DNA from 3 places in the Neobacillus pocheonensis genome. Region 2 is predicted to be linked to each of the others. Evidence: riboswitches for the same ligand, from Rfam matches in the RefSeq annotation. Region 2 holds a riboswitch; each other region holds the start of a gene.
The links. Region 2 has a riboswitch for lysine ahead of ABES02_RS15920 (amino acid permease). Riboswitches for the same ligand answer to the same signal wherever they lie in the genome.

Region 1 (8,385 bases), on a different contig from region 2:
GAAAACAATTCTACTGGAGTTCCTGATTCTGCAACCTTAATTGTTGCCATCAAGCCAGCTAATCCGCCGCCGACAATGACCACTTTACCCTTACTCATCTGACTCACTCCCTTAATCCAAAATCCAAAAATTTTTATCCGAACAATTTTAAATGTGAATTATTAAACAAACGCTAATAAAGTAGAAATTCCAATGTAAGATAGTGCTAAGAAAATCACGATTGTCACGTATGTAGTAATGACTTGTGAACGTGGGGATACAGTGATACCCCAGCTAACCAAGAATGACCATAATCCATTCGCAAAGTGGAAAATAGCTGAGATAATCCCCACAATGTAAAAGCCAAACATAAATGGTGAAGATAGAATATCTTGCATCATTTGAAAATTAACTTCATGTCCAAACGCTGAAGCTACACGTGTCTCCCAGATATGCCAAGCGATAAAGATCAGCGTGATGACACCAGTAATACGTTGGAGCAAAAACATCCAGTTTCTGAAGAATCCAAATCTGCTAGTGTTATTTTTCGCTGTAAAAGCAATATAAAGCCCATATATTGCATGAAATAACAATGGTAAATAAATAATAACAGTCTCAAGGACGTAGCGGAAAGGAAGATTCCCCATAAAGTTTGCAGCTTTGTTGAAGGATTCAACTCCCACTGTTGCATAATGATTGACTACCAGGTGCTGCATAAGGAATATCCCAATAGGAATAACCCCAAGCAATGAATGCAATCTCCGATTGAAAAACTCTCGATTACTCGCCATACATTTACCCCCTTTTAATTTGTAAAAATGATGTTAAGCCCTTTTCTTTTTTTCCTTTAAAGAATATGTAACCTAGCACCATTGTGACAATAATGTGACATGTCCATTTTACTCCCATCATCCTAGAGCGTCAAGAAACCGGATACATAAATCTTTGGTTAAAATATAAAATTTTTAAAATATATTGATATTATAATAGAATGTAAGCGCATTCATTTATAGCTTGGTTTTATTTGATAAATAACCTAGATTCTCACATAAAAATTACCAACATCTTACGGTTGGAAATTATTATTTTTAGGAAATGATAATTATGATGGTAAATAAGTTATGATATTGCAAAATAACAAAAAATCCCTTCAAAATGTTAGCACTATTTTATAAAAACGCTACTGAATTGTAACACAGTTTGTATATAATAGAATGGTAGAAAGAGGGGAAACAAGTGAAAGATAGTATCGTCGTTGAGCGTCAGATCCAGACTGATGAACCTAGAAACATATCCATTTTCGGTTATGAACTAGTCAGAGAAATCCTTTTACCTGAGATTTTAGGAAAAGATACTCCCGAAATTTTATATTGGGCCGGAAAAAGGCTTGCACGAAAATTTCCATTATCCGATTATGATCAACTAGTTGAATTTTTTATCAATGCCTCTTGGGGCCAACTTAACATCAAACATGAAAGTAAAAATCAAATTGAGTTTGAACTTGCTAGTCCACTACTAGTATCACGTGTCAAATCAAAAGCAGAAAACTTTTTTCAGTTAGAAGCTGGATTCCTTGCCCAGCAAATCGAGTTGCAAAAAGAAGCTATCGCCGAAACATTTGAACACCCAGCAAAAAAATCCAACATTATCCACTTCACGGTTAAATGGGACAAAAAAGATCAAATATAAAATAGAGTCAGGTACTGTCATTGAAAGTGCCTGACTCTCTTTTTTAGTTTTTCCCTAGTTCAAAAGCATCGTGCAGTACTTCTACTGCTTTTAGCATATTTTTCTCTTCTACCACTGCTGATACTTTGATCTCAGAGGTGCTGACCATTTTAATAGCGATGTTGTTCTCAGCAAGAACGGCAAACATTTTCGCCGCCACACCTGGATTGGAAATCATGCCCGAACCAACAATCGATACTTTTGCTAATTTATTTTCTGCATCAAGTTGCTCATAGCCAAGAACGGACTTATTGTTCTCTAAAACCTTTAATGTTTCAACCCAATCATTGGTATGGAGCGAGAATGACAGATTGGCTGTACCAGCCTCTGTTGTACTTTGAATAATGATATCTACGTTGATGTGATTCTGAGCAAGTGTGGTAAAAATAGTAGATAAACTCGTTAATGAATTCTTAAGACCTAACACGGTTACTTTCGTAATCTCATCTTCGAATGCGACCCCGCGGACAACTAAATTTTGTTCCATTGTTGCTTCCCCCTCAATGACTGTACCTTCAATTTTTTCCATACTTGAGCGAACTTCTAAGCGTACATTGTAGTTCTTTGCAAACTCCACTGCTCTTGGATGCAGCACTCCTGCCCCTAAATTAGCAAGTTCGAGCATTTCATCATAGGAAACGGATAATAATTTACGAGCCTTTTTCACATATCTAGGATCTGTTGTGAATACCCCGGTTACATCGGTATAAATATCACACTTATCGGCTTTTAAAGCGGCAGCTAACGCCACAGCTGTTGTGTCAGATCCACCTCGGCCCAGAGTAGTGATCTCGCCATCCTCAGTAATCCCTTGGAAACCGGCAACAATTACGACTTTCCCCTCATTTAGCCGCGTTTCGATTGATTGTGTATTGATTTTTGAAATCCTTGCATTTCCATGTACAGGCTCGGTAACAATTCCTGCCTGCCATCCTGTATAGGAAACAGCCTCAAGACCTTTTTGATTTAAAGCTATGCTCAATAACGCAATAGTCACCTGCTCCCCAGTCGTAAGCAGCATATCCATTTCCCGCTTATTTGGCTGATCGGAAATTTCCTTTGCTAAGTTAACAAGCTGATCTGTCGATTTGCCCATTGCAGAAACGACGACAACTACCTTATTTCCTCTTTTGGTTTCTTCTCTCACACATTCTGCTACATTTAAAATTCTATCCACACTTCCGACAGAAGTACCTCCGAATTTTTGTACAATAAGCCCCATGTTCGTTTTCCCCTACTTTCAAGTGATTGCTATAGTTTTCCCTATAATTGGTTGTGTTAAAGGTGAATGTTGATTTTGAAACCTTGTTGATTGGAGCGGAAGGCGCAAGACTCCTGCGGGAGTACGGAACAGGGGAGACCCCGCAGGCGCTTCAACGCCGAGGAGGCTCCCCGAACTGCCCGCGAACCGCTCGCGCCTGGGCGGAAATCAACAAGCAAGTTCGACACAGCCAAAAAAATAAAAAAGCAATGAGAGGGTATCTCATTGCTTAATAAACACAAAAAAAACTTGCGCCTACAAGATAAGATAGCTCTCCAAGACCATTCGTCTTGACAATCCAGTATTTATTCAATACAGGACCAGCAAAGAAAGAAATGAGACTTTCTCCACTTCGGCGAACATCCCCTTTCAAGGTTCATCATGGAAGCTCATCCTTCTCAGAACCTTTACTCTTGAAGCTCGCACCTCTACCTTCACTTTAGTACGTAAAAGTGATAGTAAATTAAATTTTCACTTATTATAGCATGATAGTTTTCAGCTGACAATCCTTATGACTGAAGTTTTTTGAGTAATTCTTCAGCAACATCCTTAGGAATTCCAATCGCCCTAAACTCTTCGATGCCAGCTTCTTTCATTTTTTTCACGGAGCCAAACTGCTTTAACAATAATTTTTTTCGCTTCTCGCCAATTCCTGGTATATCATCGAGTAAGGATTGGAAGGCACTTTTTCCACGGATCTGCCGATGGAAGGTAATCGCAAAGCGGTGAACCTCATCTTGAATTCTTTGCAGCAAATAAAACTCCTGGCTGTTTCGCTCTAATGGGACAATTTCTAATGGGTTGCCATACAGTAATTGAGAGGTTCGATGTTTTTCATCCTTTACAAGACCTGAAAGAGGAATATCCAAGCCTAATTCATTTTCTAATACATCACGTACGGCTTCTACATGCCCCTTTCCGCCATCAATTATAATTAAATCGGGCAGTGGCAGTTCTTCTTTAAGTGCCCGTGAATATCTTCTTCGGGTAACTTCCCTCATTGACTCATAATCATCGGGCCCTATGACTGATTTAATCTTATATTTCCGGTATTCTCGTTTGTTTGCTTTCCCATCTGTAAAAACAACCATCGCCGAAACCGGGTCGGTTCCTTGAATATTGGAATTATCGAAAGCCTCGATGCGGTGCGGTGTATAAATTCCGAGGAGTTCCCCCAGGTTCTCCACTGCCTTAATTGTTCGTTCTTCATCTTTTTCAATCAGAGAGAACTTTTCATTCAAGGCAATTTTGGCATTTTTAATGGCCATTTTTACAAGATCCTTTTTTTGCCCTCGCTGCGGCTGTAACACTTTTACCTCAAGAAGCTGCTCCGCCATATTTAAGTCCACTTCGTCTTGAATGAGAATTTCCTTCGGTTTAAAGTGGTTTGTTTTTTGATAAAACTGACCCAAAAATGTGAGGATTTCTTCCTCTGGTTCATTGTAAATTGGGAACATGGATACGTCACGTTCAATTAGCTTTCCCTGTCGTACAAAGAAGACCTGTACGCACATCCAGCCTTTATCGACCGCATAGCCAAACACGTCTCGATCCGTAAAGTCTGTCATTGTAATTTTCTGTTTTTCCATAATCGTCTCAATATGGACGATTTTATCTCTAAAATCCTTTGCCCTCTCAAAATCTAACTCTTCTGCCGCCACCGTCATTTTTTCGGTTAATTCTTTTTTTATTTCCTTATAACCCCCGTTTAAAAAGCGGGTAATTTCATCGGTCATTTCTTTATATTGTTGTTCAGTTACTTCATTGACACATGGTGCAAGGCACTGCCCTAAATGATAATAGAGGCATACCCGGTCAGGAAGTGTCGCACATTTGCGAAGCGGATAAATTCGATCCAGCAGCTTTTTTGTTTCATTTGCTGCAAAAACGTTTGGATAGGGACCGAAATATTTACCTTTATCTTTTTTTACTTTTCGAGTGATGATTAATTTCGGGTGTCTTTCTGCCGTCAGTTTAATAAATGGATAGGTCTTGTCATCCCGCAGCATGACATTATATTTCGGATCATATTTTTTTATTAAATTTAATTCTAGTATTAAGGCTTCAATATTTGAGGAAGTGACGATGTATTCAAAGTCTTCAATCTCTTGGACAAGCCTTAGCGTTTTCCCGTCGTGCGACCCTGTAAAATAGGACCGGACACGGTTCTTTAGTATTTTAGCTTTCCCGACATAGATGATTGTTCCCTGACGGTCTTTCATTAAGTAGCAGCCAGGCTGGTCAGGCAGCAGTGTCAGTTTTTGCTTAATCATTTCATTCATTCCGGCCACTCCACTCCGTTCGTTTTCTTTATCTATCTTTAAAATTTTAAAACAATCGCACCATAAAGGAAAGTGGAGACTCCTGTAAAAAAATAAAAACCCTAGCCAGGATATTCTGGCTAGGGTCGTAAATTCTTAAACGTGCTTTTGTAACACGCCTGCTAGAGCATCTTTTGGTTGGAAGCCGACCACTTTATCGACAACTTCACCATCTTTGAAAACAAGTAATGTTGGAATGCTCATAACGCCGAAATTAGCAGCTGTTTGAGGATTCTCATCGACATCAAGCTTCGTAATTTTTACTTTATCGCCCATATCTAGGTCAAGTTCCTCTAATACAGGAGCGATCATTTTACAAGGTCCGCACCATGGTGCCCAAAAATCTACAAGAACAAGGCCTGAGCCTGTTTCAGTCGTGAAGTTTTGATCTGTTACATGTGAAATAGCCATTTTTATATTGACCTCCTAATTAATAATGAAATACTACGGAAAGTATAACATCGTTTGTTTGCTCATGCTAATAATCTGTTTCGCAAATAAAAGCGAGCGGAACATTCCGCTCGCCCGCTTTTTTATTGGCAAGCTCCAGCGCCTAGGGGCTCTTTGGTCTAAGCCAATCGGCAAGAAGGTTAAAAAGCAACCTTCACACCGGATCGTCTTATGCTTGTCGCCCCTGGACAAGGCGCTTCCGCTCTTCTTATTATGAGTGAACTTTAAGCTTTTTAAACTCTTCAGTTAATAATGGCACAACTTCGAACAAGTCGCCAACGATTCCGTAATCTGCTACTTTAAAGATGTTTGCTTCAGGATCTTTGTTGATTGCCACGATTACTTTTGAGTTAGACATACCTGCTAAGTGCTGGATAGCACCAGAAATTCCGCAAGCGATGTACAGGTCAGGAGTTACAACCTTACCAGTTTGACCAATTTGTAAGGAGTAATCGCAATATTCGGCATCACATGCACCGCGGGAAGCTCCAACTGCTCCGCCTAAGACTTGAGCTAATTCTTTCAGTGGTGCAAAGCCTTCTTCACTCTTTACACCGCGTCCACCTGAAATAACTACTTTGGCTTCACTTAGGTCAACACCTTCGCTTGCTTTACGAACTACTTCTTTAATAATCGCACGAAGGTCTTTGATTTCTACAGATAGAGAGGATACCTCACCGCTTCTGCTTTCATCCTTTGCTAATGGAGCAATGTTATTTGGACGAACCGTAGCAAAAATTAAACCGTCGGTTACAATTTTCTTTTCAAAGGCTTTACCGGAGTAAATCGGTCTTGTAAAAACAACATTGCCGCCAGCCACTTCAACAGCTGTAGCATCCGAGATTAAACCGGATTGAAGTTTACCAGCGATTCTTGGTGAAAGGTCTTTTCCAAGCGCAGTATGACCAAATACCAAGCCTTCTGGTTTTTCTTGGTCAAGCACTGCTAAAAGTGCTTGAGCATAACCATCAGATGTATATTGCTTTAATTTTTCGTCTTCCACAACCACAACGCGGTCAGCACCGTATTGAACTAATTCAGCACCTAAAGCGCTTACAGCATCGCCAACTAAAACACCAACAACTTCTCCGCCCTCTGCGACTGTTTTCGCTGCAGCTACCGCTTCGAAAGATACGTTACGTAATGAACCGTCACGAACTTCTCCTAATACCAATACTTTTCTAGACATTCCATTTCCCTCCTGCAAACAATTTTTATGAAATTTCGATTAAATTACTTTTGCTTCTGTATGAAGTAGGTGAACAAGTTCTTTAACCTGATCATTCAAATCGCCGGATAAAACCTTTCCTGCTTCTTTTTTCGCAGGCAGGTAGATTTCGATTGTTTTTGTTTTTGCTTCTACATCGTCTTCTTCAAGATCAAGGTCATCCAATTCCAATTCATCAAGCGGCTTCTTTTTCGCTTTCATAATTCCTGGTAAGGAAGGATAACGCGGTTCGTTAAGACCTTGTTGTGCTGTAACTAATAGAGGAAGGCTTGTTTCGATAATTTCTGAATCACCTTCAACATCACGGGTAACGGTTACATTTGTGCCGTCGATTTCAAGCTTGGTAATGGTAGTAACGTAAGGAATGTTTAACAGTTCAGCAACACGCGGGCCAACTTGACCAGAACCGCCGTCAATTGCCACATTGCCGCCTAAAATTAAATCAGCATTTTTATCTTTTAAGTATTCAGCAAGGATTTTAGCTGTTGTAAATTGATCGCCGTTTTCAACATCGTCTTCAGTATTAATTAGGACAGCTTTATCAGCACCCATCGCAAGAGCTGTGCGCAACTGCTTTTCTGCTTCTTCAGTGCCAACAGAGATAACCGTTACTTCTCCGCCATTCGCATCGCGAACTTGGATTGCTTCTTCAATCGCATATTCATCGTAAGGATTGATGATAAATTCAGCGCCATCCTCATTGATTTTTCCACCGGAGATCGCAATTTTTTCTTCAGTATCAAAGGTTCTTTTCATTAATACATAAATGTTCATGGTTACCCTCCTAATAAAATTTCGAGCATTCGCTCAGTTTGAAAGATTAAGAAAATTTTTTCGAAAAAAATTTTTTAGAAAACCTTCTTGAGCAGAATGACCACTCAAAGAAGTTTATTCACCTTTAAATTGAGGCTCACGTTTTTCAATGAAGGCTTTAATTCCTTCTTGAGCATCCTTGGATACAAAAACTTCACCAAAAAGTTCAGCTTCTCGTTTGGTACCTTCGTAGAATTCTTCCGTTTTGGCATAATTTAAAAGTTCGATTGCTGCTTTAATAGAACCAGGGCTTTTCTTGGCGATTTTTTTAGCCAGCTTATAGGCATTTTCTAAAACTTCATTTTCAGGAAAAGCACGAGTTGCCAAGCCAAATTGAACCGCTTCCAAACCTGTAATTGGCTCCGAGGTAAACAGCATTTCTGCCGCTCTGTCAACACCTACATATTTCGGTAAACGCTGCGTGCCTGCAAATCCAGGTATTAAACCAAGTTGAAGTTCTGGGAGACCAAGTTTTGCTGTTTCACTTACATAGCGGATATGACAAGCCATTGCAAGCTCTAAACCGCCACCAAGGGCTGCACCGTGAATCGCAGCAATAATTGGTTTTGGAAACTTTTCCATCCGATCAAACAAATCTTGCCCGA
Region 2 (8,385 bases):
TAAATACTGCGATGACCATTTCAAAAGAATTAAATTGCCAAATTGAAGATTTATATGTTTGGTCTTCAGAGGAAAAGTTAGGTTAATGGTTCCATCAAAACAGACTCAATTGTGAGTCTGTTTTTTTATTTCAATGGATGTTAATATGATTAATGTTGTATTTAATATAATTAATTTTTTTATTATTTTTTATCAAAAAAATAAATTTATACCTTTAAAAATTTCAATAATTATTGTATGATGTGGTTAATAAAGGAAAGGAGATTATGATGGCGTATCCGCTCATAACAAATTGCCCGGTTTGCAGCAAACAATTAAAAATTACGAAGCTTCAGTGTACCCATTGCCATACGACTGTGGAAAATGAATTTCAGCTATCTAAATTTGCAGCTCTTGGTCAGGATCAGCTTCAGTTTATAGAGACTTTTTTAAAATGCCGTGGAAATATTAAGGAAGTTGAAAAAGAACTGGGAATTTCTTACCCAACAGTCCGTGGAAAATTAGACGATATTATTACTTCACTTGGTTACACCACAAATAAAAAGATGGAAATCGATAAGAAAAAAATTGTTTCGATGCTTGAAAAAGGCGAAATCACTGCTGAAGAGGCGATTCATTTATTAAAAGAGGGGGAATTATAAATGAAAGAAGAGATTTCAAGGGTGTTAACGATGGTGGAAAAAGGGAAGCTGGATAAAGAAAAAGCAACAGAATTGATTAATGTACTTCAAGGCAAGGAGCAATCCATTCCACTTAACAAAAATGCTTCGTATTTGAATAAAACATTAAAAATCCGCGTTTCTTCAGAAGAAGGAGACAACGTGAATGTAAACTTGCCGATTAAGTTAATCAAGGCTGTTTTAAAAGTAGGCACGAGCATCGCCGAAAAAATTCCAGAGGCTGAAAAGTATGTTAAGCATGTTAATGTAGACATGTTAATCGAAGCCATCGAAAATGAAGTAGACGGACAAATTGTCGATATCACCTCGGCAAAAGGTGAAAAAGTTTACGTGGTCATTGAATAAACCCATGATCAAAGTCCGAGTGAAAATTAAAGAGAAAAAGATTTTCATGCCTGTCCCATATCCGGTTTTAAAGTTCGCTTTAAAAGTAATTACCTCTAAAAGATTAACCAGATACGTAAACAAAGCAATCGAGAAAGATGGAAAAAAGTTTACGATTCCCCAAATTGATAGAAGAGACGTAAAACCTTTGTTAAACGCCCTAACAGAGCAAAAGGGTTTAACATTAGTTGAAACAAAATTAAAAGATGGAACTGAAGTAATCGTTCAATTATGAGCGATATTCATAAATTAAAAGAGCACGCTTGAGTGGCGTGCTCTTTTAGCATTAATTATTTAAATCACATTTATCTAAAGGAATAACCTTCGTTTTCTTCGTGAATTTATAACCAAGCCATAGGATTAGGAATAAAGGTAATCCGATATAGGATACCATTACACCATTCCAATCAATATGATCGCCCGTAAATGCGGAATAGTTTTGTCCTAGGACAACGAATCCACAGACAGCAAAGGCAAAAATTGGTCCAAATGGGAAGAACTTTGATTTAAATGGTAATAAGTTTAAGTCTTTACCTTGAGCGACATAAGCTCTGCGGAAGCGATAATGACAAATCGCAATTCCGAGCCATGCGATAAAGCCTGACATACCAGAAGCATTTAACAACCAAACGTAAACTGTACCATCCCCAAAGAAAGATGCAAGAAACGCAAGTGTACCTACAAGCGTTGTAGCAATTAATGCATTGACAGGAACACCATTTTTATTTAATTTACCAAGAAATTTCGGTGCTTTGCCTTCGCGGGCTAAGTCCCATAGCATACGTGTTGAAGCGTACATACCTGAATTTCCAGCTGATAGGACTGCCGTTAAGATAACGGCATTCATGACCGAAGCAGCAAAAGCAATTCCTGCTTTTTGGAAAACTAAGGTAAATGGGCTGACAGTAACATCACCATTGGCTAAGTTGCCATTTGTATAAGGAATTAATAGACCGATAACAAGGATAGCTAATACATAAAATAAAAGAATACGCCAAAATACTTGTTTAACCGCACGCGGGATAGCTTTTTTTGGATCATCCGTTTCACCAGCAGCAACTCCAAGGAGCTCTGTACCTTGGAAAGAGAATCCAGCTGCCATAAAGATTCCAAGCATCGTCATAAAGCCGCCGTGGAAGGGTGCATCACCAATAGTGAAATTTTTGAAACCTACTGCTTCGTCACCCATAATGCCAAAAATCATTAATGTACCAGTGATGATAAAGATAACAACCGTTACGACTTTCACTAAGGAGAACCAATATTCTGCTTCCCCGAAGCCTTTTACTGAAAGATAATTTAATAAAAACATAATCACTAAAAAGATTCCGCTCCAAATGATGGAAGGAGTATGTGGAAACCAGAATTTCATAATCATTGTAACGGCAGCTAATTCAGCGGCAATCGTAATCGCCCAGTTATACCAGTAATTCCAGCCAAGGGCGAATCCAAGAGAAGGATCCACGAATTTAGTCGCATAGGTGCTAAAGCTTCCCGCTACTGGCATGTAGGCGCCCATTTCAGCTAAACTTTGCATCAAAAAGTAAACCATGACACCAATGACGAGATAGGAAAGAATTGCGCCGCCTGGTCCAGCAGAATGGATGGCCCCGCCGCTTGCAAGGAATAAACCAGTCCCAATCGTACCCCCGAGTGAAATCATTGTAAGGTGACGGGATTTTAAGCTTCGTTTCAATCCGTCTTTATTAGATGTTTGAACTTCAATGCTAACATCTTCCTTTAAAACACGTGCTGTTTGCATAATTATAACTCCTTTTTTTATGGTTTTAGGAAGGAGTTTGGAATAAAAAATGCCACCGAGATAGACTCGAGTGGCATTGTTAATACCCCGCATCATACCTTCCGAAAGATAGCTCAACACGAATGGCTGGTAGGGCCACACGTGACAGTTCTGTTCCTATTGGGAGACAGCCCCAGCATGCTTGTTCAGAGAAGTTAGCACACTTCGGCAGCTTTTCCTTTCAAACGGAGTCAGTAATGTCTCTGCATCTCGTCCGTTCTACTAATAAAAACCGCGACCTCTACCTCATCGGTTGATGAGGATTTAGTTATGAAATTAATATACTACTAAAGTATAAATATTATTATTTTATTGTCAATGAAAAAATATTTTTGAATTCATTTATTTAATGTTTTGATGTATAATTATACACGTAAAATGAAAAAACATGTAGAAGGCAAACGATAAAATAATTGAAAAAATCTATTGAGATAATGATTAATGAATTATCAGATAATTTATTATTATTATAAAAAACTATTATATTTACATACAGAAACATAATGGGTATTATTTTTAAATAAATGGTGAAGTTTAGGAGGACTCTGTGTGCGGATTTTTGGATTGATTATTGGATCCCTTATTGTTGTCATGGCCTTTAACCTTTTTTTAATTCCACATGAAGTGTTAAGCAGCGGGCTTAGCGGGATTTCAATGATTTTTGGTATGATAACCCCTATCAATACAGGGGTGGCTAACTTACTTTTGAATTTACCTTTATTAATTGTGGGTTATAAAATGCTCGGAAAAAAATTCATTATGAATTCGATTTTTTCAGTCTTAATCATTTCATTAGGATTATATGTAGTACCAGTATTTCCAATCGCTAATGATACGATTCTTTCCTCCATTTTTGGCGGTGCGTTAACTGGGTTAGGTGTAGGAATCGTGTTTCGTTGTTCAGGCTCAACGGGTGGTTTTGATATCATTGGGATGATTGTTTCGCGCAAAAAAGACTTTCCAATTGGTGTATTGCTCTCTGGGATGAACGCAGTTGTAATCGTCATTAGTGGATTTTTGTTTAATTGGGATGCTGCACTTAATACTTTAGTTTCCATATTTGTAACTGGTAAAGTGGTGGATGCTATTTACACAGATCATGCAAAATTGACGATTATGATTATTACGGGAAAAGGCGAAGAAATGAGAGAACATTTATTGACCAATTTGTACCGCGGGTTGACAATAATGGATGGTGTAGGCGGCTATTCCAATGATAAGCGAAATGTAATGGTTACTGTTATCTCGAGGTATGAACTGAATGAAGTGAAATCTCTTATTACAGAGGTTGATCCCACCGCATTTGTTAATATTACGGAAACAATTGAGGTGATGGGGCTGTTCCACAGACCAAGTCCTTCATAATAGAGGCTTGCACTTATACATAGGTGCAAGCCTTTTCTGTGGATTGAGGAAAGGATTTCATGGTATCGTTTAGTTCTGGTAAACAAACTATAAGTAAAACTCACATTCAAGGAGGAATCATCGATGGCAACTTCATTAATCACAAAAAGCTTGTCTGATTTAATTAGCGAACGTCGTTCGGTAAGAAAATATGACCCAACATATAAAATTTCTAAAGAAGAAATTAATGATATTCTAAAGGAAGCAATAAAAGCACCATCATCTAGCAATTTGCAGCCATGGCGATTTATTGTCATCCAAGACGAAGAAGTTAAAAAAGAACTTAGATCGATTGCAAATAACCAAGAGCAGGTGGAAACAGCTTCAGCCGTGATTGCGGTCATTGGGGATAAAGAAATGTATAAAAGTGTTGAAAAAGTTTATCGTAGTGCATATGAAGCTGGATATATGGATGAAGGAAGTATGAACCGATTAATCGAAAACACTAATAATACGTATCCCCATGCTCCGGAAGAAATTCTGAAAAATATCGCTTCCTTTGATGCTGGACTTGTTTCCATGCAGTTGATGTTAATTGCTAAGGATAGAGGCTATGATACAGTACCGATGGGCGGTTTTAACAAAGAACAATTTGCCCGGAAATTTGATCTTCCTGAACGATTTTTCCCTGTCGTTTTAATCCCTTTAGGGAAGGCTGCTGCACCGGCTCATAATACTACCAGATTACCTTTAGATGATGTTTTAATTGATTTTATCTGAAAAAATAACCCCAGAAATGGGGTTATTTTTGTGAGGCTTAGTTATTAATATATTTTTCAAAAACAAAACCATAATCCTTGACACAATATTGCCTTTTGCTATCCTCTAACCATTGGAATGCTGCCTGGTTGAGCGTTTTAAATTGTACTACTAAATTGCTATCAGGACTGGTCACCCTACCTAAGGTTGAAGAAGCTACTTCTAGACTTTGCTTAGCAAATTGAAGGGAAATGTCATTTTCATGCGTAATTTCAGAGATTTTAATCAATGCCTTATATAAATCCTTTACTTCTTCAATATGTTTTTTATGAACATCAATGGAAAATGGCTGTGAGCCGATTTTAAACTTGATTTCCACATCAAGATCAACAGTTCCGGCTGTTTCAAGCATTACGTCCGATATTTTGTTAGTTGCATAACTATAACGATGCAGCAGCCGTTTCTTGCTCGTTGCACTTGTGCCGTCTAAATGGATAAGGGCGTTGTTCGTAAAACAATATTCATCTGATTTTGATTTAATGAGGAAGTAAATCTTCTCGTTATCTTCATGCATGACATAATCATCCGCATCCACTTTATCATAATTTTCCGGTTTAATGACAGAGCCAACATCACTTATTCCTAATATATCTGCGGCAACTTTTCCAAACATGGTATCAACCTCGCTTCATTTTTTATCATGACCCTCGTTATTTACGGTCGAAAGGGAATAAAGTTTCAAATTTACCTAGTCATTTTCTTTTTAACAAATTATTCAGAAATCTGCTATACTAAGTAAAGTTGACTTACCAACTTAAAAAAGAGATTAATAAAAGGGGATAAACATAATGCGGCCCATTATTTTAGGCATACTTGCCGCTTTCTTTTTTGCATTTACCTTTATTTTAAACCGGGCGATGGACTTAGCCGGCGGGAGCTGGATATGGAGTGCATCTTTGCGTTATTTCTTTATGGTTCCATTTCTTTTTGCCATAGTGCTCTTGAGGAAAAATCTTCAGCCATTATTGGTGGAAATGAAAAGGCGGCCTAGTGCGTGGCTCTTATGGAGCTTTGTAGGATTTGGATTGTTCTATGCTCCAATTTGTTTCTCAGCAGCATTTGCACCCGGTTGGTTAATTGCATCAACATGGCAGATTACAATTATTTCCGGTTCACTTTTAGCACCCCTTTTTTATGAAAAGGTCATGACAAATAAAGGGCCAATGCAAATGAAAGGAAAAATTCCCTTCAAAGGATTAGCGATGTCCTTAATTATCTTATTGGGAATTATTTTAATGCAGATCGACCAGGCCAATCATCTTTCCATTTTGGAAATTACTTTAGGGATTGTACCGGTTGTCGTGGCTTCGTTTGCCTACCCGCTTGGAAACAGAAAAATGATGGATATTTGCGGAGGCCGTTTAGATGTTTTTCAACGCGTATTAGGGATGACTATAGCTAGCCTGCCACTTTGGATTGTTTTATCAGTATTTGGTTTTCTTTCAGAAGGGCCTCCTAGTGCTGGGCAAACGATTCAATCAGGACTGGTTGCCATTTCATCTGGAGTGATTGCTACTATCCTCTTTTTTCATGCCACTGATTTGGTAAGAGGGGATATGCAGAAATTAGCTGCGGTGGAGGCAACGCAATCAATGGAAGTGTTATTTGCTTTAATTGGGGAATTGTTGCTTTTGAATTCTATATTCCCTTCAACGGTATCCTGGATTGGAATGCTATTAGTGATGGCGGGGATGGTATTGCATAGCTATATGTCCCATAAAAGTAACACAACTTCTATCAATGAAAATTCTGTAAGCACATAAAAAATCCTTATCACCTCGATAAGGATTTTTTATGTATCATCCATTTAAAAATGGACTTAGTTTATCAATCGTTTCCTGCATAAGTGCGGCATTTTTTTTGTACATCGCTTTTGATTTTTCGCAATCGGTTTGAAGCGAAAATATTTCCAAGTCTGCTTGCGTTTTTTTCAAGGTTGCAAGTAGTAGTGGTCGTTGCTGGGGCTGTGGGACCTGAATTTTATCATCATAAAGATCAACCGTTAATTCACCATATGAATCTACCTGACCTAAGAAAACATTAGCAAGAGTAACGTTTAATTTTTCTAATTCAGTATAAAGCCATCCTCTGCCTTTTCCAGATAATCGTAATGGTTCATCCATAATATGACCATCCATAATCACGGTTTGCGGCTCTTTTTCATTCGGCATTTTCATTTGCAAATCTTTTGGAGTAAGTGGCAGGTTTTCCTTTTTTAAAAGGGCACTTAGGTTACCTCGTGGTTCCAGTACAGCAAACTCTACGTCCGCAAGCTTAAAAATATTCTTTTGACGAAGGAGAGCGGAAAGCTCGTCAATCGTGTATCTTTCCTTCTTTAAATTCTCTTCTAAAATTTTCCCATCTTTGATGACAACTGTTCCTTTTCCTTCAATCATGTCCCTAAACCCTTTACTGTATAAGGAAATAAAGTCAACTAGCCAGGTAACAAAGCCGAAGATAACAACGGCTAATATTCCATGATATATATTGGCTTCAAGTCCGGTCACTACCTCGCCGGCAATACTGCCAATGGTAATCCCGGCAACATATTCAAAAAAAGATAGCTCAGAAATTTGTTTCTTTCCGAGAATTTTAGTTGTAATAAATAAGAGCAAAATAAATATGAGAGAACGAACGATAATGAATATCCATCCCGGCACTATTTTTCACCCCAATGCTTATGAGCCTTTATATTGCGGTTCTTGGCGCTCTAGTTCTAGAACACGATATTGAAGGTCTTTTTTTATACCGCCGATTGTCAAGGTTGTTTCATGAAAAACAGCTTGAGCTTCCTTATCTAAAGAGTTTAATGCCAGCGATGATAACTGTGCTTCGATCCCCTTTAAAGTTATAAGGCATTGCTTAACATTTGAAGCAACGGTCACAATGGAAACTCCCTTTCTGTAGTAAATTTAGAATTGGAAAAAATGAAAAAGGGGTTGGCAATAACGCCAACCTATATTGTTATTGATTATATTGTGGTTCTTCTGTCAATATTTCTTGAAGGCGTGGTTCAAGGCTATCGAGAACTTGTTGTGTTTGCTGGGCTGCTTGCTGATAAAGTTGTTTTGCATTTTGGTTATCTGTTGCCAATGCAAAAGTTTCGAAACTTGCCTGAGCACTTTTTAATCCTGCTAATGCTTGTTTAACCTGAGTTCCAACAGTCATACAAATAATCCTTCTTTCGTGATATGAATTGAAATTACAGAAATAGTATGTGGATTATCCTTTTGCTTATGTACAATTTTTTATATTGACCTACTGAAATTTTTTCCATACCTCGAGCATATAGATGAAACATCTTTATCGTGAGGTGATTAGTATGAATAGAGTAGGAAAAGATGATTTTGCACCAGG
Region 3 (8,385 bases), on a different contig from region 2:
GGCTGAATTCCAACCATGATCAAAACAGGAGTAATAAGAGCTGCACCTCCGACACCTGTTAAACCGACTAAAAATCCTACCAGTAATCCCATCAATGCAATACTTAATGTCATGGTCTTATCTCCTTCTATCTTAATATCCGAGTAAATATATGTGAATTATAGAGTTTTATGAATCATTTGTAAATACTTTTCTGAATTTTTTATTTTTCAAAAATAAAAAAACTCTACTCACAAATGAGTAGAGTTAAACGACTAACTTTAATTATTTTCTTCTTTTTCCTTATCGAACCATAGAGGCTCTTGGTCATCCACATCACCATTATAATTAATAAGAATCTCTTCTCCTGCTTTAATGTCTTTGTATGCATAGAAATCAAAGGTATGATTCTGAAAATTAATATCATAGGTCGCATTCGGCGTATAGGAATGGTTAAACAGCATACCGTATCCTAACAAAAAAGCAGTATGGTTTTTCCCATACTCAAACGCATAATCTGCTAGCAGTGTTTTTTCAATGTGAACATGTTCTCTATTGGGATAGGGAATGACTGGAGCTTCATGAATAAGCGTCCCTTTTGGGATATCTATGGTTGCAAATACTCCTCTATTGAATTCTCCATCGCTTAAAGGAGATGTCTTAATTTCGATAATTTTAATCACCTGCTATTTCTTTAAAGTACCTTAATCTTGACGCTTTTTTATGAAGAATGCAACCTTTTTTGTAAAATTTGAATTAAAACCGTTTATTTGCATTTCTTTATTCACTACTATTTAATATAAAACGTATCGAAAAAAATTATTAAAGTTGAGGTCATACAATTGAAAGCACTAGTATTCAATAAATTTGGCGGGCCAGAAGTATTAGAGTATCGAGAAATTTCAGCACCAACAATCAGACCTGATGAAATACTTGTTAGAATGAAAGCGATCGGCTTAAATTTTGCTGATATTTATCGAAGAAAAGGTAACTATCATCTTGCTGGAGAACCTCCGTATATTCTAGGGTATGAAGGAGCAGGTATAGTTGAAAAGACAGGGGAAAATGTGAAGGGGATTGAAGTAGGTGAGCGAATTGCCTTTGCCGATGTAGCTTACGCGAATGCAGAGTTAGTAGCCGTTCCTTTAGATAAGACTATTCCAGTCCCTGAAACCATTTCGTATAATGAAGCGGCATCCGTATTATTACAGGGGTTAACCGCACATTATCTAACGCGGGACAGCTATTCTATTAAAAAGAATGACATTGTTTTAGTACATGCTGCTGCAGGCGGTGTAGGGCAGCTTCTTATACAAATAGTTAAACTGCTCGGTGGAAGGGTGATCGGCTTAACTTCTTCACCCGAAAAAGCCGCCGCAGCCAAAGATGCTGGAGCGGACTTTGTTTTTCTTTATGATGAGGACTGGAAAACGAGAGTGCTGGAAGCTACGAATCGTAGGGGCGTCGATGTTGTTTATGAATCCGTCGGTTCCACACTTCAAGATAGCTTTGCGGCAACTCGTATTGGTGGTACTGTTGTATTTTACGGAATGGCTGGCGGCGATCCGGCCCCAGTAGACCCAAGAATGCTGATGGATACGTCAAAAACGCTGACTGGCGGAGATTTATGGAATGTCTTAACATCCCATGAAGAAAGAGCTGCTCGTTCAAACGAATTGTTTCGCTGGATGGAAGAAGGAAAAGTTACGGTAGCGGAACCAAAGGTTTTTGCATTAAGTGATGGGCAGGATGCGCATCGTTATTTGGAGAGCCGAAAGAGTACCGGGAAAATTTTATTAATTCCATAAGATTGCCGACAAAAAACGATATGAAAAACAAAAAAGGGGCAGCCAATCATCCGAATTGGCTGCCCTTTTGAATCTGTATTCATTATGCCTCTATTTTGCTGCCTGGTAATACTTGTTGTAGTGCCGTTAGCTCTTTATCATTTAGAGCAACAAGCGGTAACCGGACCCCACCAACCTTAACCCCACTCAAATTTAGGGCCGCTTTTACAGGCGTTGGGTTTGGAGCCGCAAATAATGCTTTCATGATTGGGAGTAGCTGACGATGAGCCGCTGCCGCTTCTTGGACACGGCCATTTTTAAAGTTATTGACCATGTCTTGCATTTCGTTACCAATAATATGAGAGGCCACAGAAACAACTCCAGCGCCGCCGATAGCTAAAACAGGTATCGTTAAACCATCATCTCCACTATATAACGTAAAATCACTCGGTGTTTGGTTGATTATTTCTGCCATCGCATCTAAATTGCCGCTCGCTTCTTTAATGGCGACAATATTATCAATCGCTGAAAGACGAACGATTGTTTCGACAGACATGTTCACGACACTTCGTCCAGGGATGTTATATAGCATGACGGGTAAGGATGTGGATTCGGCAATAGCTTTAAAGTGGTGATACATTCCCTCTTGAGAAGGTTTGTTATAATATGGAGCAACAAGCATGATGCCATCTACACCAGCTTCTACTGCAAGTTTAGTCAAACTGATTGAAGCTCTGGTGTTATTGGAGCCGGTACCTGCGATTACAGGAATTCTGCCGCCTACAACATCAACCACAAATTTAAATAACTCTATCTTTTCCTCTGTTGTTAGAGTAGGAGACTCTCCAGTTGTTCCAGCCACGACTAATCCATCCGTACCATTGGCAATCAAATAATTAACTAAATTCTTCGTCTCGTTATAATCTACATCACCATTTTGATCAAATGGTGTCACCATAGCGGTTAAAACTTGGCCAAAATTCATTATTCTCACCCTTTAGATAATTTTTTTAAAATTAGAGGGAGTTTAGGCCGTTCAAAAATCTACGCAAAAAAGCAGCAACGAGGCAATCCCGTTACTGCAGTAGAAACATACATAAAACAAGTTCCTATGCGTGAGATAGCCCTCCATATAGTTTCCTATATGACAGTTCTGTATTTCTTCAATAGCAGAACCAGCTTCAAGACAAATGAGCATCTTGGAAGCTTCGGCAAATTCCCCTTTTCACAATCTTCACAGGACCTCATCATCCTCTAATTGTGTAGTAATGGTCTTTGCGCCTCTATCCTCACTTCAAAAGGTTTGAAGTAAGAAAATATTTAATTGATTGTAATATAACAGAAACGACCCTTTGTTTCAAGGGAATTTGGATATTTTTTAATAAAACAACAAAACATATCAATAAAATGAAAAAATTCGGTGATCTAATTGAAAAGTTTAGTAAAAATCCTAATCCCCAGACAATTATTCTTGCTCTTGATTCTATCGACGGGATTACTTAATCATGTTCTTCTTATACCCAATTTACTAACTGCGGCAGGAAGAGATAGTTGGTTATGTGTCATTATTGCATATCCGATAGCACTTCTATTTTTGTGGCCTATTTTTTTTATTATAAAAAATAGCCCAGATGAAGGTTTTTTTACCATGATTAGGAACCGTCTTGGCCGTACTGTCTCGATCATATTTTCAATTCCAGTGATGGTGTTTCTGCTGGCCAGTTCATATGTAACGTTTCGGGATTTAATGATTTGGCTGAAAGCCTACTTTCTAGCTGATACTCCTGTTTTTATGATTAATATTATCCTGATTGTTGTTTGTTTTTTCATCACGCTGGCTGGCGTCAAAGCAATGGCGATTTCAAGCGGTTTATTGCTGCCGCTTGTAATCTTATTTGGATTCTTTATTGCGATAACCAACACAAGTTTAAAGGATCCGAGTTTTTTATTTCCCTTATTAGCAAACGGATTTTCTCCTCTTCTAAAAGGGTTGATTTACGTTTTTTCTGGACTTCTTGAGATTTACATCGTTGTTTTGCTGCAGCCCTTTTCACAGGAACCGGTTAAATTTAGGCAATTGTTTATTTTATTGACGATCTTAACGGGTTTAATCTTTGGACCGTTGTCTGCATCCATCATGGAGTTTGGCCCAAGGGAAGCAGTCAACTTTCGTTATCCTGCTTATGAGCAGTGGCGGGTATTAAGCATAGGCAGGTATATCTCACATTTAGATTTCTTTGCCCTATATCAATGGCTTAGCGGAGGGCTAATTCGAATTGGTTTGTTTATGTATCTATTAGGGACATTTATTACAAGTAAAAAAAAGCATTACAAACTGAACCCAATCCTTGTTGGCATTTTGTATCTCTTATTATTCGGACTGATGTCGATTAAAGTAGAGACTTATTATTTCTATGGGGCTATTTATGATTATTTTTTGCCGGTTTGCATGATATTTTTCCTGATTCAAATCCTGTTATCAGCATTGATTCTGGCAGTACTAAAGAAAAGGGATGAACAACATGGAAAAAATAAGGAGCTCGAATCATCTTCGTAGGGGAGAACTTAAAGAAAAAGCGGAAAATTTAAAATTACAATTTAACAGAAGTCAAGACCTATTATGTAAAGAGCATCATACAGAAACGGAATCTTTTGAAATCATTTATTTTGAAAGCTTAATCGATAGACATTATTTAGATCAATATATTTTACCCAAACTTGGAGTTCATAGCGGAGACTTTGCCATTGATAAGCTCAAATCGTTCTTTCAAGCTCTTGAAGTTTCTGACCATTCTTTAGAGGATTTATCCAATTTACTTTTTGACGGAAACGTCTTATTTTTATTTAGAAGTTCGTTATTAAGTATTAATGCATGTTATTTAGCTAAACGTACACCAGAGGAATCAGCGCTTGAAACCTCCATTAGAGGTCCAAAGGATGGTTTTGTCGAGGATATTTGGACTAATATCTCCTTAATCCGAAGAAGGCTCCATACTCCCTCATTATGTATAGAGAAATATACAATAGGAAAAAGAAGCAGAACAAAAGTTATTTTGATGTATATGGAAGATTTAATTGATCAGAGAATTTTGGATGAAATCCATAAACGATTAGAAAAAGTGAACCTGGATATCTTAACCAGTATTTATGAACTTGAATCGTCAATCCGTGACAGACCATTTTCTATTTTCCCGAGTACAGACTACTCTGGAAGGCCAGATTTTATTGTTCAAGCCTTGAATCAGGGCCGTTTTGCTCTCATGGTTGATGGAAATCCAACTGTCTCCTATGCACCAGTGAATTTATTATTGCAGACCAAATCACCAGAGGATAATTACCTCAATTATGCTTTTGTGACAATCGAAAGAATATTAAGGATGTTAGGATTGATCACTTCCGCTTTTTTACCGGGATTATGGATCGCCTTTACAGCCTTTAACGTGGAACAGATTCCGTATTTACTTGTTGCGACCATTTCAGTCTCTCGTTTTGGGCTGCCTTTATCATCACCTTTAGAAATGTTCATTGTTCTGTTTTTGTTTGAACTGTTCAATGAAGCAGGGCTTCGGCTGCCAAGAGCGATTGGGCAAACGGTTGCCGTGTTAGGAGGATTAATCGTTGGGGATGCGGCGATTCGAGCCGGCTTAACGTCTCCAACGATGCTGGTAGTCGCTGCCATTACCTACATATCATCTTTTACTTTAGTGAATCAATTTTTAAGCACAGCTATTACCATTTTAAGGTTCTTCATTATTTTGTTAAGTACATTTTTGGGGTTATTTGGAGTTATTATTGGTTTGATTTTAACGATTTTTTACTTTTCCACTCTTACTTCATTTGGAGAACCATACCTAGGTTCTCTTGCACCCATTAAACTAAAAGAAATGATTAAGTCATTCATAATGGCACCTCGTCAGTTTTATAAAACGAGAACAACAACAACAAGTGCAGATGATCCTACACGAGGTGGGAATCCATCATGAGAAAGTTGTGGATTGTTTCTATTTTCTCTTGCTGTCTAGTGCTTAATGGCTGTTCAGGGATGAAAAATATTCAGGATTTAACCTATATTGTGGGTCTTGGCATGGATTATGATGTAGAAAAAGAGGAGTATACCGCCTATCTTCAAGCATTGAATTTTGCTAGTGTGGCAAAGACAGAAGGAGGACGACCGACTGAACCGATTCCGATTTTTGTCGCTTCGGCAAAGGGAGAAACGCTTAATTTAGCAGTAAGCCAACTCTATAAAAAGTCGGAACCTCCATTGTTTTTTGGACACACCGTCACTCTTGTATTAAGCGAAAATATGATTGCTGATCATATTGATAAAGTTATCGAGGAAGTAGGAAGAAATCGTTCGCTTCGCCACACCTTAAGAGTGGTCACAACAAAGGAAAATATTAAAAATGTTTTTAAAACGAAGGCATTATTTGAATATCCTGCTGTATACACGATCCTTTATAAAAAAAGTGGCAACGAGTTGTACCAGGATGCAATAAAGCCTATGACGTTAATGCAATTTTTAAGAGACTTTTATGAGCCAATGGGCGCAGCAAAAATACCAATTGTGAAAATCGATAAAGGGAGTTGGACGGCTGGCAAAAAGTATCCGATTTTATATTTTGATGGATACATGATTTTTCAGCAGCAAAAGTTTATAAAAGAGTTCAAATTTAAAGATGCTGTATTTATGAATTGGTTATTAGAAAAGAACGTTTCATTTACTCAAAAAGTGCAAGATGAGGGAAAGCTAGTTTCAGCCTTAAAGCTGGCGTCTCCAAAAATGAAAGTAAAATACAAGAAAGGTTCTGCAGTTCCAAAGTTTTCAATCGAAATTTCCGTACAGGCAGATTTGCTCGAAAAAGTGGAAGATATACCTTTAATGAGATTAAAAAAATTGGTCAACAAGGAAATTGAAAAGAAGGTGACGTCCCTTTATAATAATGGAGTTGAAAATGAGACAGATTTATTAAACATCGGTGATAAATGGTACAGGAAACACCCGAAATATTATAGAAATCTGCAAAAAACGAATAACTTTTATTTAAATAAGGACTCTTTAACTAACGTTAAGGTGGATGTGCAAATATTTCATTATAATGCCTATAAATATTTTCAAAAAAGCGACTTTTAGAATATAGGAAGGAAGTGCAGAAATTGTGGCGTATAAAATTAAAGACACGATGATTTCAGAACTAAAAATTAAGCAAAGAGTGAAAGAAATCGCAGAGGAGATTGAAAAGGATTTTAATCATGAACCCATTATCTTAATCATAGTTTTGAAAGGTTCATTTGTCTTTGCCGCCGATCTGATCCGCGAAATGAAAGAGGATATTAAAGTCGATTTTATCTCAGTTTCCAGCTATGGTGACGAAACGGAAACCTCAGGAAAGGTGAGGCTTTTAAAGGATCTGGATGCGAATATAACGAATCAGAATGTAGTCGTAGTGGAGGATATTATTGATAGCGGATTAACGCTTAACTTCCTCAGCGAGCATTTGAAAACACATAAACCAAAGCAAATTAAAATCTGCACACTGTTAGATAAGCCTGAGCGAAGAAAAGTAGATCTGCCAGTTGATTATGTCGGTTTTGTCATTCCCGATGAATTCATTGTTGGCTATGGAATTGATTATGCTCAGATGTATCGGAATTTACCTTATATTGCAACAGTGGAAGAATGTTAGCACCACTGTAAGGAAAAGCCTCCACTTCGGATAAAAGTGAAGGCTTTATCTATTTTTAATTTACCGAACTTCCTCGATTGGTTTTAACAATGGCAGTAGGTGACGAACAGCATAGGCAAAACCATCTTCGTCATTGGTCTTTGTGATAAGATCCGCTTGTTGTTGAATATGAAAGGGGGCGTTCCCCATTGCAACAGAAATATCGGCCACTTCAAATTGAGCGAGGTCATTGCCACCGTCACCAAACGCGATGATTTCCTCAAAGGAAAGATTCATCATTTTTTGGTAACGCAATAATGCCTTCCCTTTATGAGCTTCACTAGAGGTAATTTCTACATTATTCGGAAATGAGGATGCCATGGAAATATCGAATTTACCTGCTAATACTTCTTTTACAATTTCTACTTTTTCAAGTTGATCATAGTGGGTTAAAGCGATAAGTTTATAGATTTTAAGATTGTCTTTCTCCAAGATTTCATCATAATTAAATTCTTGAAAAAGTGTATCCAATTCTGCTTTCGTTTTACCATGTAACGGTGGAAGTGTAGATGGAAAGCCGCCATAATTAGTATAAATGAGAATTCCCACTCCTAACCCCTTTAATATCGAAAAGATTTCCTGATAATCTTCCTGTGATATAGTGGCCTCAAATAACAATTCCCTATTGCTGGAATATAAATTTGAGCCATTGATACAAAAAATAGGAACCTCCAAATTTTGCACAGCTTTTAATTTGATTACATCAGCATATGCCCGACCTGTGTTCAAAATAATACTATGGCCAAGTTCATGTAACTCGTTTAAAGCCTTCACATTAGCATCGGAAATTTCATGTTCAGAATTTAACAAAGTACCATCTAAATCAATTGATAAACATTTCATTGTCATATAAATTCCTTTCCATTCATTCTTAAAGACTACTATACCAGATA

Region 1: another riboswitch for lysine. It lies ahead of ABES02_RS19605 (aspartate kinase); the one in region 2 lies ahead of ABES02_RS15920 (amino acid permease).
Region 3: another riboswitch for lysine. It lies ahead of dapA (4-hydroxy-tetrahydrodipicolinate synthase); the one in region 2 lies ahead of ABES02_RS15920 (amino acid permease).

What each region holds. Positions count from the first base shown of each region.
Region 1 is NZ_JBCNAD010000035.1:11,172-19,556, forward strand. It holds gene sdhA (succinate dehydrogenase flavoprotein subunit) at 1-98, opposite strand, end outside; gene ABES02_RS19595 (succinate dehydrogenase cytochrome b558 subunit) at 162-770, opposite strand; gene ABES02_RS19600 (YslB family protein) at 1,216-1,668, shown strand; gene ABES02_RS19605 (aspartate kinase) at 1,712-2,929, opposite strand; lysine riboswitch at 3,229-3,407, opposite strand; gene uvrC (excinuclease ABC subunit UvrC) at 3,478-5,250, opposite strand; gene trxA (thioredoxin) at 5,386-5,700, opposite strand; gene ABES02_RS19620 (electron transfer flavoprotein subunit alpha/FixB family protein) at 5,951-6,928, opposite strand; gene ABES02_RS19625 (electron transfer flavoprotein subunit beta/FixA family protein) at 6,968-7,741, opposite strand; gene ABES02_RS19630 (enoyl-CoA hydratase) at 7,856-8,385, opposite strand, start outside.
Region 2 is NZ_JBCNAD010000028.1:2,004-10,388, forward strand. It holds gene ABES02_RS15900 (helix-turn-helix domain-containing protein) at 1-86, shown strand, start outside; gene ABES02_RS15905 (DUF2089 domain-containing protein) at 270-641, shown strand; gene ABES02_RS15910 (SHOCT-like domain-containing protein) at 642-1,025, shown strand; gene ABES02_RS15915 (hypothetical protein) at 1,072-1,299, shown strand; gene ABES02_RS15920 (amino acid permease) at 1,351-2,826, opposite strand; lysine riboswitch at 2,928-3,117, opposite strand; gene ABES02_RS15925 (YitT family protein) at 3,415-4,230, shown strand; gene ABES02_RS15930 (nitroreductase family protein) at 4,354-4,989, shown strand; gene ABES02_RS15935 (PH domain-containing protein) at 5,027-5,641, opposite strand; gene ABES02_RS15940 (DMT family transporter) at 5,817-6,791, shown strand; gene ABES02_RS15945 (DUF421 domain-containing protein) at 6,828-7,688, opposite strand; gene ABES02_RS15950 (DUF1657 domain-containing protein) at 7,707-7,913, opposite strand; gene ABES02_RS15955 (DUF1657 domain-containing protein) at 7,993-8,196, opposite strand; gene ABES02_RS15960 (YmaF family protein) at 8,351-8,385, shown strand, end outside.
Region 3 is NZ_JBCNAD010000008.1:42,942-51,326, forward strand. It holds gene ABES02_RS04695 (sulfite exporter TauE/SafE family protein) at 1-113, opposite strand, end outside; gene ABES02_RS04700 (SET domain-containing protein) at 261-653, opposite strand; gene ABES02_RS04705 (quinone oxidoreductase family protein) at 822-1,787, shown strand; gene dapA (4-hydroxy-tetrahydrodipicolinate synthase) at 1,870-2,751, opposite strand; lysine riboswitch at 2,880-3,060, opposite strand; gene ABES02_RS04715 (GerAB/ArcD/ProY family transporter) at 3,238-4,323, shown strand; gene ABES02_RS04720 (spore germination protein) at 4,289-5,749, shown strand; gene ABES02_RS04725 (Ger(x)C family spore germination protein) at 5,746-6,900, shown strand; gene hpt (hypoxanthine phosphoribosyltransferase) at 6,926-7,453, shown strand; gene ABES02_RS04735 (HAD family hydrolase) at 7,514-8,335, opposite strand.